DNA from 2 places in the Fictibacillus sp. B-59209 genome. Region 2 is predicted to be linked to the other one. Evidence: riboswitches for the same ligand, from Rfam matches in the RefSeq annotation. Region 2 holds a riboswitch; the other holds the start of a gene.
What was found. A riboswitch is a leader RNA that binds a small molecule or an ion and turns the genes downstream of it on or off. The one in region 2 is predicted to bind S-adenosylmethionine.
Positions count from the first base shown of each region.

Region 1 (7,608 bases), on a different contig from region 2:
GTGTTTCCAGCAGCATTCATGACACACTTGATAAAGCGAATATGGGAACTCAGTCCATCGGATCGGCGGAACAGCAGATGAACGCGATCTTCACGAATGTAAGTGAGTTGTCCAACACGGTAAAAGGGCTCGGAGACCGCTCCAGTGAGATCGGAAATATCGTGGAAGTGATCAAAGGAATTGCTGAACAGACAAACCTGCTGGCATTAAATGCGGCTATTGAAGCGGCAAGGGCAGGAGAGCACGGAAAAGGCTTCGCCGTCGTAGCAAGCGAAGTAAGAAAGCTTGCCGAACAGTCCGGAGAAGCAACTCAGCAGATCAGTGACATCATTTTTCATATTCAAAATGAAACCGCTCAGGTGGTACAGACGATGGATCTTGTCAATGCAGAGGTCAGCGAAGGAATCGGTGTTATGAATGACGCAGGATCCTCCTTCAAACAGATTCAGAACTCCATTCAGTCTGTAACTGAACATATCAGCCAAGTATCAGGTGCAGTACACGGAGTTTCTGCCGGAAACGAACAGGCGGTTTCGTCTATGGACACGATTTCAGCCATTGCTGCTGAAACAGCCAAGTCTTCTCAGCAAGTGCTGGCTGCTACACAAGAACAGTTAGCTTCGATTGAAGAGATGTCAGCCTATACGGCTTCACTCGATGAACTTGCGAAAGAAATGGAAGAACTCACTCATACCTTTACTATGTAGTGAAAAAAGAAGCAGAGAGTCTGCTTCTTTTTTATGATTAGCTGATGATCGCGGATGTCCCTACTAATGATTCCGGAGTTCTTCCGAGTGCCAGAAGGCTGATCTTGGCATAGCCGGCATTGGGGCAGCTGGAGATGGTTTTTCGCAGTGCCTCGATGTCTGTATCTGATAAAAGTTTTTCAATCTCACTTTTATAGAGGCGGATGACGGACCCTTGAACAAACTCAGGGGAATAGCGTCTGCAATCTTCATTCATTATAAGACAGCCCATGTATTGATATTTAAACTGAAGTGCACGAGTCAGATTGATGATGTGCACCCATTTTTCATAAAGAGAAGGGTACGTGCGTTCAAGGTTTTCTAAGGACTCTTTTGCTTCTTTCAATTCACTGTGGCTGCATAACGTAATCATACTAATGCTCCTTCCTGCTGCCAAGGTTTTCTTAGTGTAATAACCTCAGCCAACTCCTTGCTTCGAGCTCTGCGGATCTTGCGCATTTCTGCACGGTCTTTCGCAGTATCAAAAAGGAATTTTTCTTCTTCTGTTTCAGGGATGACTGCCGGTACTTCAACCGGACGTTTGTCTTCACCTAAAGCAACAAAGGTCAAAAAGGCTGTAGCTGCGATTCTTCGTTCCCCAGTGATAATATCTTCAGCGATAACTTTACAGAAAATCTCCATGGAGCTTTTTCCTGTATAGGATACGAAAGACTCAATGCATACTGAATCGGTCTGGTGAATCGGATGCAAGAAATCAATCGAATCGGTTGATGCTGTTACACATGTTTTTACACGTGCATGGCGTCGTGCCGATAATGAGGCGGCACTGTCGAGTTTTTTCATCAAAACTCCGCCAAACAATGTGTTGTAATTATTCAAGTCACAGGATAAAACCTGATCTGTATTTATAATGCGGCTTTCGCTCGTTTTTTTAGCTTCCAAAAGAATCTCCCTTTCTCGTGTTACACCCTTTTTATATCGGGACGCTTTGTCGTTTTGCGTTTCCCTCTTACAGGTACCAAGTGTACGCCTCCAAGAAAAGGAAGTAAAATTGTTATTTTTCATCATTTACATAGACGAAATCTATGTAAATGCTTTCAGATATACAGAAAAGGCATAGATGATTAAATGCAAAAGGCGGCTCTCCTTCGAGAACCGCCCCGTTATTTACTCTTCTGATAATTGTTCTTTTGCGTAGCTGAGCCACTCTTTCGCGGCAAAAGATAAATACTGATCTTTGTTCCAAATCAGGGCGAGATGCCAGCTGATGGAAGGATTGACGACTTTAATCGCACGCACTTCATCCGTCAGATGCCGGCAGATGCTCTCGGGCAGCAGGGAGACCCCTAATTTACACACGACCATCTCCTCAATAAAGGACCATTGTGAGCTTTCTGACGTAATGTGCGGACTGAAGCCAGCCTGATTGCAGGAGGAGATGATGCGGTCATGGAGGACGAAATCTTTGTTAAAAAGGATAAATGATTCCTCTCTTAGCTCAGCTAAATTTATTTCGTCCCGGACAGCAAGCGGATGGTCAGGATGGATGATGAGCCGCAAGTCCTCTTCCATAAAAGCAAAATACTGAAACATATCGGTGTTTGTCGGGAGCACGACAACCCCGATATCCAGTTGAAGGCTGGCCACTTCTTCTTCGATTTTTTTTGATCCGTCTTCCATAAGCTCGAAGGTAATGTGGGGATATCTGTCATGAAAACTGCCGATCAATTTTGGAAAAAGACGGGGATCAAAAATCGGAGGAAGCCCAATCCGAATATGCCCTTTTTTTAATCCGAGCAGGTTGTCCAGCTCCATCTCCAGGTTGTTGAATGCTTTATCGACCAGCTTGGCCTGGTCAAATATGGTCTGTCCGGCATCCGTAAGTGTCAGTCCCTTTCGTGAGCGGTCAAAAAGGACAACCCCAAGCTCATCCTCCAGATTCTTGATCATTTTGCTGATGGTTGGCTGGGTGATGAAAAGGGCATCAGCCGCCCGTGTAAAGCTGTTATATTTTGCCACTTCAATAAAATACTGTAATTGTTTAATATCCACGAATGCACCTGCTTGTCCGGTCTTTTTTTGTAGTGTATCACGAGATCTGAATAAAAACCAAAACAGGGCTTAAGTGCATATACTGTTTTATTGAAACTGGGGAAGGCAGGGATGCGACATATACAGACAGCGGCAGGTAGTCGATATGAAAAGAGGGAATGTCATCGGAGACGGTTCGCAGGATACGGTGTATCTTACTGCTGAAAAAACAGCGGATAGTCCATACTGGGTGAACATTGCGGCCGTCGTTCAGGACGGCAGGACCAACCAGTACACGCAGATCCCTATTAAAGAAAATTCAGGATACAATCCAACCCTTTTTCTCGGTGATTTTACAGGTGACAAGGTAGAAGACATCATGGTGGTCATGGATACAGGAGGCAGCGGAGGCATGATCAACGCCTATGTATTTTCCTACAGAGGAGGGCAGTTCGGGCCGCTTTTTGACTCTGGTGTATTCAGTGACCAATGGAAGTACAGGGTTTTTTATCTGAACCAATATAAAGCACAGGTGAACAGCTACAGCCTGAAGCAAAAATTTATTATCGATTTGAGTACGAAGGACAAGGAATACTTGTCTGAGATTTACTACCCGAATGGAAAATTAAAGGCTCCCATACAAGGATTTGTCTCATCTTTAAGCGGTCTTTACCCGGTGGACTTTGACCGAAATGGCGTGTATGAACTGCTGGCTTACCAAAACATCGCCGGCCGATATAACGCTGACCGCCTTGGCTATGTCCAGACTACCCTGAAGTGGAATGGCCGGGAGTTTGGTGCGGAGGTGCAGAACGTTGCGATCTTTGGAGGGGATATCCGAGGATAAGCCTGGTGGATTAACCTCTCGTTGTGGAGAGGTTTTTTATATGATAAAAAAACCATTGACTTTCCCCCATTTGCGGATTAAAGTAATAACTATATTTTCTAAAAATTAAATATTCATTCTCTTATCAAGAGTGGCAGAGGGACTGGCCCTATGACGCCCAGCAACCGTTCCGTAATGGAATTGGTGCTAATTCCAGCAAAACAGCATGTCTGTTTTGAGAGATAAGAGAGGACGAATCCGTTATACATATGCGATGAAACCTCTCTTTTTCCAGAGAGGTTTTTTTACGTGGTGGGGCTTATTTCGCTGGTCTCGTGCCCCCTTGAGAAGAGAGATATACAAAAAAGGGAGTTGGGGAAATGAAACGATTCATCAATTGCGCGGCAATCTCTGCGGTCGCTTTATCACTTTTATTAACAGGCTGTTCATCCGGAAGCAATACCGCTTCATCAGCTGGCAAACATGAAAAGGTCTCGTTCGATAACGTGCCGAAGCGGTTTGCCAAAGGGCAGGGAGCCCGAATCAAGGTTATCCGTAAAATCGGCGGTGATGATCATACAGCTCAATTTTTAGCAGGTGCTAAAGCGGAAGGAGAGGCACTTGGTTTTACCGTTGATACCTACACAGCAAACGGTGATACCGCCAAGTTCCATGATGCGATTGCCCAGGCGGCTGATGAGAATTACGACGGTTTTATCATCTCTCACGGTGATGATGCGGCTACCATAAACGATATTAAGAAGCTTCGGGAAAAAGGAAAGAACGTGGTGACGTTTGATTCCAATCCGGACCTCGCGAAAGTAGGCGGTGTCACACTTACGTCTCAGGACGATGAAGCCCTTGCCAAGCTGGCTCTCGATCAGCTCGTTAAAGAGAACAAAGGGAAGGCCAACATCGTTTATCTTTGGGTAGACGGGTTCCCGCCGATGGTGCGACGCAACGCCGTCTATAAAGAAACATTGAAGAATAACCCGGGAATCAAGGAAGTAGAACGCTTTGGCGTTGCTTCTGCAGATACGTCGGTCCAGACGCAAAATGCGGTGACGGCCATGCTGAACAAACATAAAAAAGGCGAGATTGATGCCATTTTTGCCACATGGGATGCCTTTGCGATCGGGGCTGCACGTGCGATTAAAGAAGCGGGACGCAACGAAATCAAAATTTACGGAATTGACGTCTCCAATGCAGACCTTCAAGAAATCCAGCAAAAAGAAAGTCCTTGGAAGTACACGGCTGCTGTTGATCCTAAGCTCATTGGGGCAGTGGATATGAGAATTCTTGCTAAAAAGCTTGCGGGTGAAAAAACACCTCAAAAATATGATTTGAAAGCTTCTCTCGTTTCACAAAAGGATCTGCAAAAATCAAACGAGGGTGTGAACATGGTCAACCTGTCCAAGGAAATTAAAGGCTGGGGCCAGTCTGATGCGTTTGAGGAAGATTGGATGAAGACACTTAAGGATCACTACCAAAAATAACTGAAACTCTCAGGAAGAAGAATGGGACTTGAATAGCCTAATAAATTGGAACCGCGCAAGAAAAAGTGAGCTCTTTCTTGAATTCAATTTTCGGCTATTCAATTTTACAATTGCTGGCTCATACTACACCAGCAGTCCCATTCCATGAATGTCATGAATGTAAAGTAAAAGATTTGAGAGTCTCTTGCCCACATCAGTATGTGATGTATGTAAGAAGGCTAATCAAAATGAAATTTTATTTATGCAAAATGAAAATGCACACTCTCTTTTTAAAGTTAGGCTCTTTTCTAAAAGATTGTTGCTTTGTGATGGTTTTTGTATTGATTCTTCATCGACAGGTTGATTGGAGTGTAAGGTGCGAGACTCCTCGAAAATGAACGTCACATTTTCTTCGTGCGATGTATCGCTGCCGAAGCCTTCCTTGTCCTGTGGGACTAGCGTGACAGGTGAAACCCGAAGGCGCTTGAGCCGAGGGGTACAGCGAACGCCCCACGGAAAGCGAGCAGCCTGGAACGGAAATCAACTCCGCCCAAGAGCAATAAAGATTGCGAAAACAGCCTAAAGTTAAGAGAGTGTTTGCTTTGAGGGAAGGGGAGAAGCAGATGGCTCTGTTGGAGATGAAGGATATAAGTATTGAGTTTCCGGGTGTAAAAGCGTTGAATCGTGTGAGCTTTGCCAGTGAAACCAGCCGGGTTCATGCGCTGATCGGAGCGAACGGGGCTGGGAAATCGACCCTTATGAAGATTCTGTCGGGAGCCTACAATCATTACACGGGCGAGATTCATTTGGACGGAAAAAAAGCGGCCATCACTTCGCCGAGAGATGCCCTGGACGAAGGAATTCAAATCGTCCATCAAGAGGTTGACACCGCGCTGATCCCGTATTTAACCGTTGGTGAAAATATTCTGCTGCATGATCTGGTCAACGAGATGAGTAAAAAGCAGCTTGTAAGATGGAAACAGCTGCATAAGAAGGCATCGCAAATTTTAGAAGAGATGAACATCAACGTCTCTTCCAAAAAGCTGGTCAGTGAGCTTACACTTGCTCAAAAGCAGATGGTTCTCATCGCCCGAGCGGTTTCAGCACAGTGCCGTTTTCTAATTTTGGATGAACCGACTGCGCCGTTAAGCCATTCAGAAACAAACGAACTGTTCCGGATTGTCAGAAACCTGAAGTCTAAAAATGTAGGCATCATATTCATTTCTCACCGGCTGCCGGAAATCTTTGAAATCTGTGATGACATTACGGTGATGAGGAACGGTGAGTTAGTCATAAAAGAATCTATTTCGGAAACTTCAATCAACCGGATCATCGAGCAGATGCTCGGCAAGGCGCTGGATGAGCAGTTTCCTGCCTTGAACGGAAAAGTGGGAGAAACTGTTCTTGAGGTAAAAGGGCTTTCTGACGCCGAGAAGATCAAGGATTTGAACTTAACGGTCCGTGCTGGTGAGATTATCGGAATCGCGGGACTTGTAGGAGCAGGAAAAACAGAGCTGTGCAAAATCCTGTTCGGCTGTACAAAGATTACAGCAGGCGCTGTTCTTCTCAAGGGGAAGAAACTGAAGCTGAAAAACCCGCATCAGGCGGTAAAGCAGGGCCTGGCTCTCGTTCCGGAAGAACGGAGAAAGGAAGGGATTCTGGTCGCGGAATCGGTTGCTGCTAATCTAACAGCCGCCAATCTTGGACAGTTCTCCAAGGTACTAAGTTTTCTGGATCGCCGGGCAGAAAAACAAAAGGCTGTTGAAATCATTCAAACCTTAGGCATTAAGACGCCATCTGAGAAAACGAAGGTTCAAAATCTTTCCGGGGGAAATCAGCAAAAGATTGCGATCGGCAAATGGCTCATCGCAGATGCCGATGTTTATATTTTTGATGAGCCGACGAAGGGTGTAGATGTAGGTGCTAAGAAGGACATTTTTGAACTGATATCAGCGCTGGCAAAACGGGGCAAAGCCATCCTTTATGCGTCCTCAGAGTTTACAGAGATCTTAGGTATCACGAACCGTCTTTACGTGCTGTATGACGGACGCAGTGTGAAAGAGCTCGAAACCTCAGCAGCGACGGAAGAAGAGCTCTTATTCTATTCAACAGGAGGAAGGTAGATGGAGCTTTCAAAACCAATACCGGCCCAAGTTTCTCCAAAAAAGAAATTTGAGCTGTTCGACTTTTTTTATAAATATGGAACGATCTTAACCATTCTGGTCTTAATTGGTGTGTTCACTGCGGCCAATCCATCCTTTGTGCAGGGACATAACCTGATGAACATTTTACGGTCGATCTCCATCGTTACCATCATTGCGATCGGCATTACGATATCACTGTCCGTCAACGGATTTGACCTTTCTGTCGGATCTGTGGCCTCTCTTTCGAATGCCATTGCGATCTCAATGTTTGTCTGGTTCTCCCAGAACACGGTAGTAGCGATTCTTTCCGCCCTCGCTGCCGCTCTGATTGTAGGCATCATTAACTCCGTGATGATTGTTAAAGTGAAAATACCGGATATGCTCCTGACGCTTGCCACCATGTTTATCATCCAGGGGATTGCACT
Region 1 is NZ_JARMMC010000004.1:27,980-35,587, forward strand. Features, by position in the region: gene P4361_RS02040 (methyl-accepting chemotaxis protein) at 1-707, shown strand, start outside; gene P4361_RS02045 (hypothetical protein) at 745-1,119, opposite strand; gene P4361_RS02050 (acyl-CoA thioesterase) at 1,116-1,649, opposite strand; gene cidR (cidABC operon transcriptional activator CidR) at 1,875-2,759, opposite strand; gene P4361_RS02060 (hypothetical protein) at 2,905-3,585, shown strand; SAM riboswitch class I at 3,704-3,813, shown strand; gene P4361_RS02065 (sugar ABC transporter substrate-binding protein) at 3,945-5,060, shown strand; gene P4361_RS02070 (sugar ABC transporter ATP-binding protein) at 5,663-7,162, shown strand; gene P4361_RS02075 (ABC transporter permease) at 7,163-7,608, shown strand, end outside.
Region 1: linked by a shared signal. The riboswitch ahead of P4361_RS02065 (sugar ABC transporter substrate-binding protein) and the one ahead of P4361_RS02600 (methionine ABC transporter ATP-binding protein) in region 2 are both predicted to bind S-adenosylmethionine.

Region 2 (7,608 bases):
CACATGTACTTTATCTGGAGTGATGTAGTTAAGTAAACGCTGATAGTGAGTAATGATTAAGCAGCCAAACTCTGGGTTTCTCATTTCATTGATGCCTTTAGCTACTACTTTAAGAGCATCGATATCCAAACCAGAATCAATTTCATCCAAGATGGCAATCTTAGGTTCGATCATCATCAATTGAAGAATTTCATTACGTTTCTTTTCTCCACCAGAGAAGCCTTCATTTAAATAACGGTGAGCAAACGCATTGTCCATTTCAAGAAGCTCCATCTTCTTATCCAATTCACGGATAAATTTCATAAGAGAAATTTCCTGACCTTCTTCTCGGCGTGCATTAATAGCAGAACGCAAAAAGTCAGCGTTTGTAATTCCGCTTACTTCACTTGGATATTGCATCGCTAGGAAAAGACCAGCTTTTGCACGTTCGTCAACTTCCATTTCGAAAAGGTCTTCTCCGTCAAATGTAACGTTTCCATCGGTCACTTCGTATTTAGGGTGCCCCATTAACGCAGATGAAAGAGTGGATTTACCTGTTCCATTTGGCCCCATGATCGCATGGATTTCTCCGCCGTTTATTTCAAGGTTTAAACCTTTGATGATCTCTTTGTCATCGATAGAAACACGCAGGTTTTCAATCTTTAAATTTGGTGTAGACATAAAATTTACCTCCATCTTATATTTCAGTGAAATATATTGTTAATGTGAACAAGAATGAAAGCTTCTCTCATTCCATTCTCAATTTATTCTCATTCTAATATTATAACAAATTTATTTTATCTTCAACCTGTAGGAGTCATTGGCAGAAGAAAATGCAAAAACTACATAAATAGAAAATCAGCACCCAGTTCTGAATGCTGATTTCCCTACCTATACTATAGAATTTTTCGTTCCATTTCATTAGAAACTTCTAAACTTTTTTGATATTCTTTATCACGTTCTTGTTCAATAGTGATTCGTTTTTCTAGATTTCGTTCATATTCAGCATAACCAATACCATGATTCTTTTGCATGGCTTTTTCCATTTCAGGAGTGTGGTTAACTTTAATCGAGTGAATAATGAATCATTCCTTTCGTGTATATAACACTTAATCAACGTATATAGCGTAACAAAGCTACTCCTGTGATTCAATTTCCATTCAGCGCCATATATGCAAGGCTCAAGGGTTATTCTTTTGTTGAACCTTAATGACTCATGAATCCTTATATATCCTCCCAAATGCTTGCTTATGTGAGCAAATACAAAAAAGAGTCCCAATTATGGAACTCTTTTATTTTTAATGCATGGGATTGTTTAATTCCTGGATGCATTCCTGAACAAGTGTTACACCTTGGCTCATAGCAGCTCCGCCGCCAAAAGCTGCTGCAACTCCCACAGCCTCAAGAATTTCATTTTCACTGGCTCCCTGATCCAAACAGCCTTTCGTGTGATAGATGATACAGTATTCATCCTGAGAATAAATACTGATCCCTAAAGCCATCAGCTGCTTGTTCTTTTCAGAGATCTCGCCTTCCTTGAAACAATGGCGTGTGAATTCACTGAATGAATGGACCAGTTCAGGCATATTTTCCGTATACTTACCGAGACCTTCTTTATAGCGGATCAGATGGTGCTGCGTTGAGTTTTTTCCAGACATTTCTTGATGTTCCATTTCCTTTTCATCCTCCTGTCCATAAGATAGACAAGATTTAGTATGAGTTATAGCTATTTTTCTTATCCCAATTTTAAAACGGGAGCTGAACTTTTTGCTTCAAGTCTTCTGCAGTCGGGAATATAATAGGCTAAAAGAAACTGGCTGAAAAAAAGGAGTAAAAGATGGAAGAGGAAAAGGTAAAGAAGTCATTGATTGCAGGTTCAATCGGATTGGGTGCCCTTGCAGGCGCTGCAGGAGCGGCAGCTTTTTATTCTGCGTTTATTGAACCGTACTGGTTTGATGTTAAAAAAATCGATATTAAGCTCCCAAGGCTCCCAGAGGCCTTTAAAAAATTTCATATTGTCCATATTAGTGATTTTCATCTGGGCTTTCATTTTAAGGCCAGGCATATTGCTAAGATGGCAGATAAAATACAGAAGCTTAATCCTGATATGATCGTCTTCACAGGCGATTTGGTGAATTCCCACCGGTCGCTGAAAACCGTTATAAAGAGCCTTCCTTACCTAAATAAAATCAAGGCACCCTTCGGTAAATTCGCGATTCTCGGTAATCATGATTACCTTGAAAGTATCGATACCATTTCTGAACTGCTGAGAAAAAGCGGCTTTGAACTTCTAATAAATGAGAAAAGGATGATTAAAAAAGAAAATGATGAGCTGTACCTCGCAGGATTGGATGACTATCTGAGAGGAGAAGCAGATCTCGAAAAAACACTGAATGGTATTCCTTTAGACCGTTTTACTCTTCTGCTTGCCCATGAACCGGATTATTTCAAAGTCAGTTCCAAATTCCCTGTAGATCTGCAGCTGTCTGGCCATAGTCACGGAGGACAAGTCCGAATGCCATTGTTCGGTCCGATCATCACTTCAAAAATGGGAAGGAAATACCATAGTGGACTTTATGAAACAGAAAACAAATTTCTATATACCAACAGAGGAATGGGAACTACTCATCTGCCCTTCCGTTTCTTCTGCCGGCCTGAAATTACATCCATCACATTAAAATAAGACGGCATCTATGAACTGCACCCTCCCATTGTTACCTGTGTCTAACAATAAGGATGCAGTTCCATGCCGCCTTGTTCACCCTTCTTTTTGCGGTGGCAAATGGGTAACATACGTACCAGCGATCAAATCATGGATGCCTCTTTTGTCTTTGCGGATACCGACCATAAAGGCGCTGACAATCAACGCAATTCCAAGGGTTAACCCATATATTAAGCCGCCGACTAACACTCTCAGCACCATTGCCCCAATTCCAAGCTTGCTTCCGTCCGCTTTAACAATCCTGATTCCACAGATTCTCTTGCCAACCACATAACCATTCCAGTAAATGGGCAGCAAAAGCGCATAAAGAAAACTAATCACATTCATGAACCAGTCTCCACCCGGATCTTCTGACACAAAGTTACCTGTGAATAAATAACCGATTAATGATAATGGAATACCAATAATAAGGCCATCCAGTATACTGGCTCCAAACCTGATCCAAAAACCAGCCGGTTGCTGTACTTCCATCCTGCATCCCTCCATCAATAAATTGTTAAATCATCTTACAGTTATTACAAATGGACAAAAAAAAGAACAGCCCAAAGGCTGTCCTTCTTAAAATCATTTATTTGTTTACCGGTACAACAGCACCCTTATATTTCTTTTTGATAAAATCTTGAATTTCTTTAGAGTGAAGCACTTCAACAAGGGTTTTCACCGTTTTAGCATCTTTATCGCCTTTGCGCACAGCAATGATATTTACAAACGGTGAGTCAGATCCTTCAATTGCAATGGAATCCTTTTGAGGGTTCAACCCAGCATCGATCGCATAGTTCGTGTTGATCAATACAGCGTCTCCTTCACCGTTTTTATACGCTTTTGGAAGAAGGCCAGCTTCAACATCTGCTTTAAATTTTAAATGTTTTGGGTTTTTGGCAATGTCTTTAATCTTTGAGTTGTAACCTTTTCCAGGTTTAAGTTTGATCAAGCCTTCGTGCTCAAGCAATGTTAGCATACGTCCGTGGTCAGCAACGGAATTACTCATGATGATCGTTGCTCCGTTTGGAAGTTCTTTTAAAGACTTGTACTTTTTAGAATATACTCCGATCGGTTCGATATGAATACCGCCGGCGTTCTCAAATTTGTAATTTTTATTTTCTTTCATTTGTGATTTCAAATACGGAACGTGCTGAAAGTAGTTGGCATCAATTTCATTGTTTGCAAGTGCTTTATTAGGAAGTACATAATCCTGGAACGTTTTAATTTCAAGATCAATTCCTTTTTTCTTCATTAAAGGTTTAGCTGCTTCAAGAATTTCGGCATGCGGAACATTGGATGCTCCCACAACAATCTTATCGTCAGCTAGTTTTTTGTCTTTCCCTCCGTTTGCACCACATGCAGCAAGGGCTGTTGTCAATGCAAGTAAAAGAACGAGTGTAATGATTTTTTTCATGTTGTTCCTCCTGGTTGTGTAATTTATATTTTAACGTTTATCAAGACGGCGAGTTACATTATCCCCAATAAACTGAATGATAAACACAATGATTAGAATGATAACAGTAGCGACAAATGTAACATCATTTTGCGTACGCTGGAAACCTTCAAGGAACGCCAAATTCCCGAGCCCGCCTGCTCCGACTACCCCCGCCATTGCTGTATAACCGACAAGCGCGATTGAAGTTACCGTTATCCCGGAAACTAATGCAGGAAGGCTTTCAGGGATCAAAACTTTAAAAATAATTTGAGCGTTGCTCGATCCCATCGATTTTGCCGCTTCGATTACCCCTTTATCAATCTCGCGAAGTGCAATCTCAACCATCCGGGCATAAAACGGTGCAGCTCCAATAATCAAAGCAGGCAATGCTGCATTGGCGCCAAGCATAGATCCTACTAACAAGAGCGTAAACGGAAGCAATAAAATGATCAGGATAATAAACGGAATGGAACGGAAGATATTTACGATCGCTGAAAAGACAAAATTTAAAAACCGATTCTCCCATAGGTTCCCTTTACCCGTTAAAAATAATGCTAATCCTAAAAGAAGACCTAAAATAAAAGTGGCAAGAACCGCAACAGCTGTCATGTACAGTGTTTGTCCGGTGGCACCCCACATTCCACTCCATTCCACATTCGGAAAAAGACTATTCATATGAGATCACCTCCACTTCTACTTTCTGCCCATTCATATAGGCTACCGCTTCCTGAATTTCGGTATCTGTTCCTACCAGCTGGATGAACAACGTTCCATATGGCCCGTTTTGTGTTTGTGATACCTTACCCTGCAGGATATTCACCTGAACGTCAAATTTACGGATCACATCTGTAATAACGGGCTGTTCTGCACTTCCTCCAACAAAGGTAAGCTGTACAATTTGGCTCTGAGGTTTTTCAGATGCCAGCTGCTTGATCATGTCTGTCGTTTCTTCTGGCTCTGTTACTTGCTTAACAAAATCTTTTGTAATGGACTCTTTAGGTTGCCTGAATACTTCCAAAACCGGCCCTTGTTCCACTATTTTACCGTCTTCCATAACAGCGACCCGATGGCAGATCTTACGGATGACATGCATCTCATGTGTGATAAGAACAATGGTCAAGCCGAGCTTTTGATTGATCTCAACTAATAAATTAAGGATGCTGTCTGTTGTTTTCGGATCAAGGGCTGAAGTCGCCTCGTCACAGAGAAGAACTTTAGGGTTATTGGCCAGTGCACGTGCGATCCCGACTCTTTGCTTCTGTCCTCCACTCAATTGGGAAGGATACGATTCTCCGCGGCCCTCTAGTCCAACAAGTTTAATCAGTTCATCCACCCGCTTCAGGCGCTCTGTTTTCGGCACACCTGCAATCTCAAGTGGAAATGCAATGTTTTCCCTTACTGTTCTGGACCAAAGCAGATTGAAATGCTGAAATATCATGCTGATTTCCTGCCGAGCTTTTCGAAGCTCGTTGTTACTAAGTTTGGAAAGATTTTTTCCCGCAACGTTAACATCTCCGCTCGTCGGTCTTTCCAGCATGTTCAGCATTCGGATCAGTGTACTTTTACCTGCACCACTGTATCCAATAATCCCGAAAATTTCTCCTTGATCTATAGAAAGATCGACATGGTCAACTGCGTTTACAGCTCCGTCTTTCGTCTGAAAAATCTTTTTTACTGCGTCTAATGTTATCAAGAGACCGGATCCCTCACTTTCTGAAAAATAAAAAATGCCCTTCTGCCAGGTCATGAGCAGAAGGGCATAAAAATTTATATGCACCGTCATCTCATCTCCCAAAGCAGTTTGCTTTGCAGGATTTGGCACCTTTTCAAACAGGAAGCTGCTTAACGGTTGCCGGGTTTCATAGGGCCAGTCCCTCCACCACTCGCGATAAGAACGAATTTGTTATTCGTTATATAGTTAGCATTTCTTAACACGTTTCGAATTTTAACATCACCTTTATGGAGTGTCAATCCATAACTCCTGTTTTTTAGATAGAAGGACCCGATTCTTTTGGCTTAGGACTCCAATTTGCATAAAAACAGAAGAGATTCTAACTTAAGCTGTTCTCTGTATGTTCCCGTAAAAGTTACTCTTTTTATCCTGATTAAATCGCTCAGACGCTGCTGGCCTTCAAACACCTCATGCAAATCATCCATCCTGCCTGTAAGCATGGATATCCGTTCTGATCCGTTATACTTATTTACGAAGGAAAAACATAATCGTTCTCCGTCAGCCGTCACACTGGGAGTCTCCGTGCCTATCAGCGGCTGAAGGAAGGCCGTTTTTTGAACCTGTTCCTGCCAAAGAACCCAATCCATAAACATCCCCCTTTTAAAAACATGTATATCTTAATGTTCGGGAGATGGTTGGTGTCTTCCTTGATTTTTCCTTCGACAGTTTATTAAACGTAGTGTCGACTTTTAGCCAGCCTTTTTATGTATTTCTTTATTCATTTGTGGCTTTTTATGATTTTTCTGCAGTTCTTTTTTCCAGTACTTTTTTTCAGGCCGATGAACGGGAGAATTTTTCTGCTCTCTTTTTTCAAGCCTTTTCCCCTTATCCCATTTATGGTTTTCATGTTTATTCTTTTCATGAACATGCTGTTTCGGAGCAGTATTCAAATTAGTATTTTTCTTTGCTTGCTTGTTGTACATCGGCTGTTCGTGATGTTGCTTTGAAGAATGTGGTTTTACTTTTTTTGATTCATTTTTTTCTTTATCTTCAGCTTTACTGCGGCTTTTTCGATCTTCGTGCCTTTTGGTTTTTGGGACAGCACGTTTATTGTTTGGTTCTAGCTTGGGTTCAATCCTTTCTTCTTTGACTTCTTTTTTCGCATGTTCTTTTAGAGAAGAACTATGCAGGGAACTCGTCTTAATCTTTATGGGTTCAAGATTTCTATGATTGCGAAGAATTTTTTCTGAATGGTTTTTTTTAAAGCCGGATTCTTCCGGCTCTTCATGTACAGGTTTTATCTTTCTCTTTAGCTCGGTATAAGACATGTTCTTCACTTCATTAAGAGAAATGTTTTTATCTTTTCGTCTAGCATCCAAGTACATCATATATTTTCCGGATGATACCCCATTCTTTTGGGCAACATTCCGTTTATTTGTATTAATATTCTTTACCATGATGGCGGCTTTCGAATTATAGATGGATGCATTCCGTTTAATTGAAGATACAGTCTCATCCAATGCAGACAAAAGCTTGTCATTATTTTGGTTCACGATGGTTGTTCCGATCATGACATCCGGGTTTTTCTTCAGATATCCTTTGTTGTCATAAGCATTCAGCAAAGCTGAAGCAAAGTGGGAAAGGCTTATGTTTTTCTTTTGTTTTAATGATTGGAGAATTTCCCGTCCCTCAGCGTTATATGCTTTTACTTTTATGACTTGCAAGTCTTTGTTAACTCCTGCTTCGAGGCTGGGATTTACGTCAAAACTCACATAAGCCGCAACAGTATTGTCGTTGCGGCCCAGTGGATTTACTCCT
Region 2 is NZ_JARMMC010000005.1:62,813-70,420, reverse strand. Features, by position in the region: gene sufC (Fe-S cluster assembly ATPase SufC) at 1-660, opposite strand, end outside; gene P4361_RS02630 (hypothetical protein) at 876-1,013, opposite strand; gene P4361_RS02625 (carboxymuconolactone decarboxylase family protein) at 1,278-1,652, opposite strand; gene P4361_RS02620 (metallophosphoesterase) at 1,817-2,662, shown strand; gene P4361_RS02615 (RDD family protein) at 2,738-3,172, opposite strand; gene P4361_RS02610 (MetQ/NlpA family ABC transporter substrate-binding protein) at 3,270-4,097, opposite strand; gene P4361_RS02605 (methionine ABC transporter permease) at 4,128-4,793, opposite strand; gene P4361_RS02600 (methionine ABC transporter ATP-binding protein) at 4,786-5,811, opposite strand; SAM riboswitch class I at 5,900-6,013, opposite strand; gene P4361_RS02595 (hypothetical protein) at 6,135-6,437, opposite strand; gene P4361_RS02590 (anti-sigma factor domain-containing protein) at 6,540-7,608, opposite strand, start outside.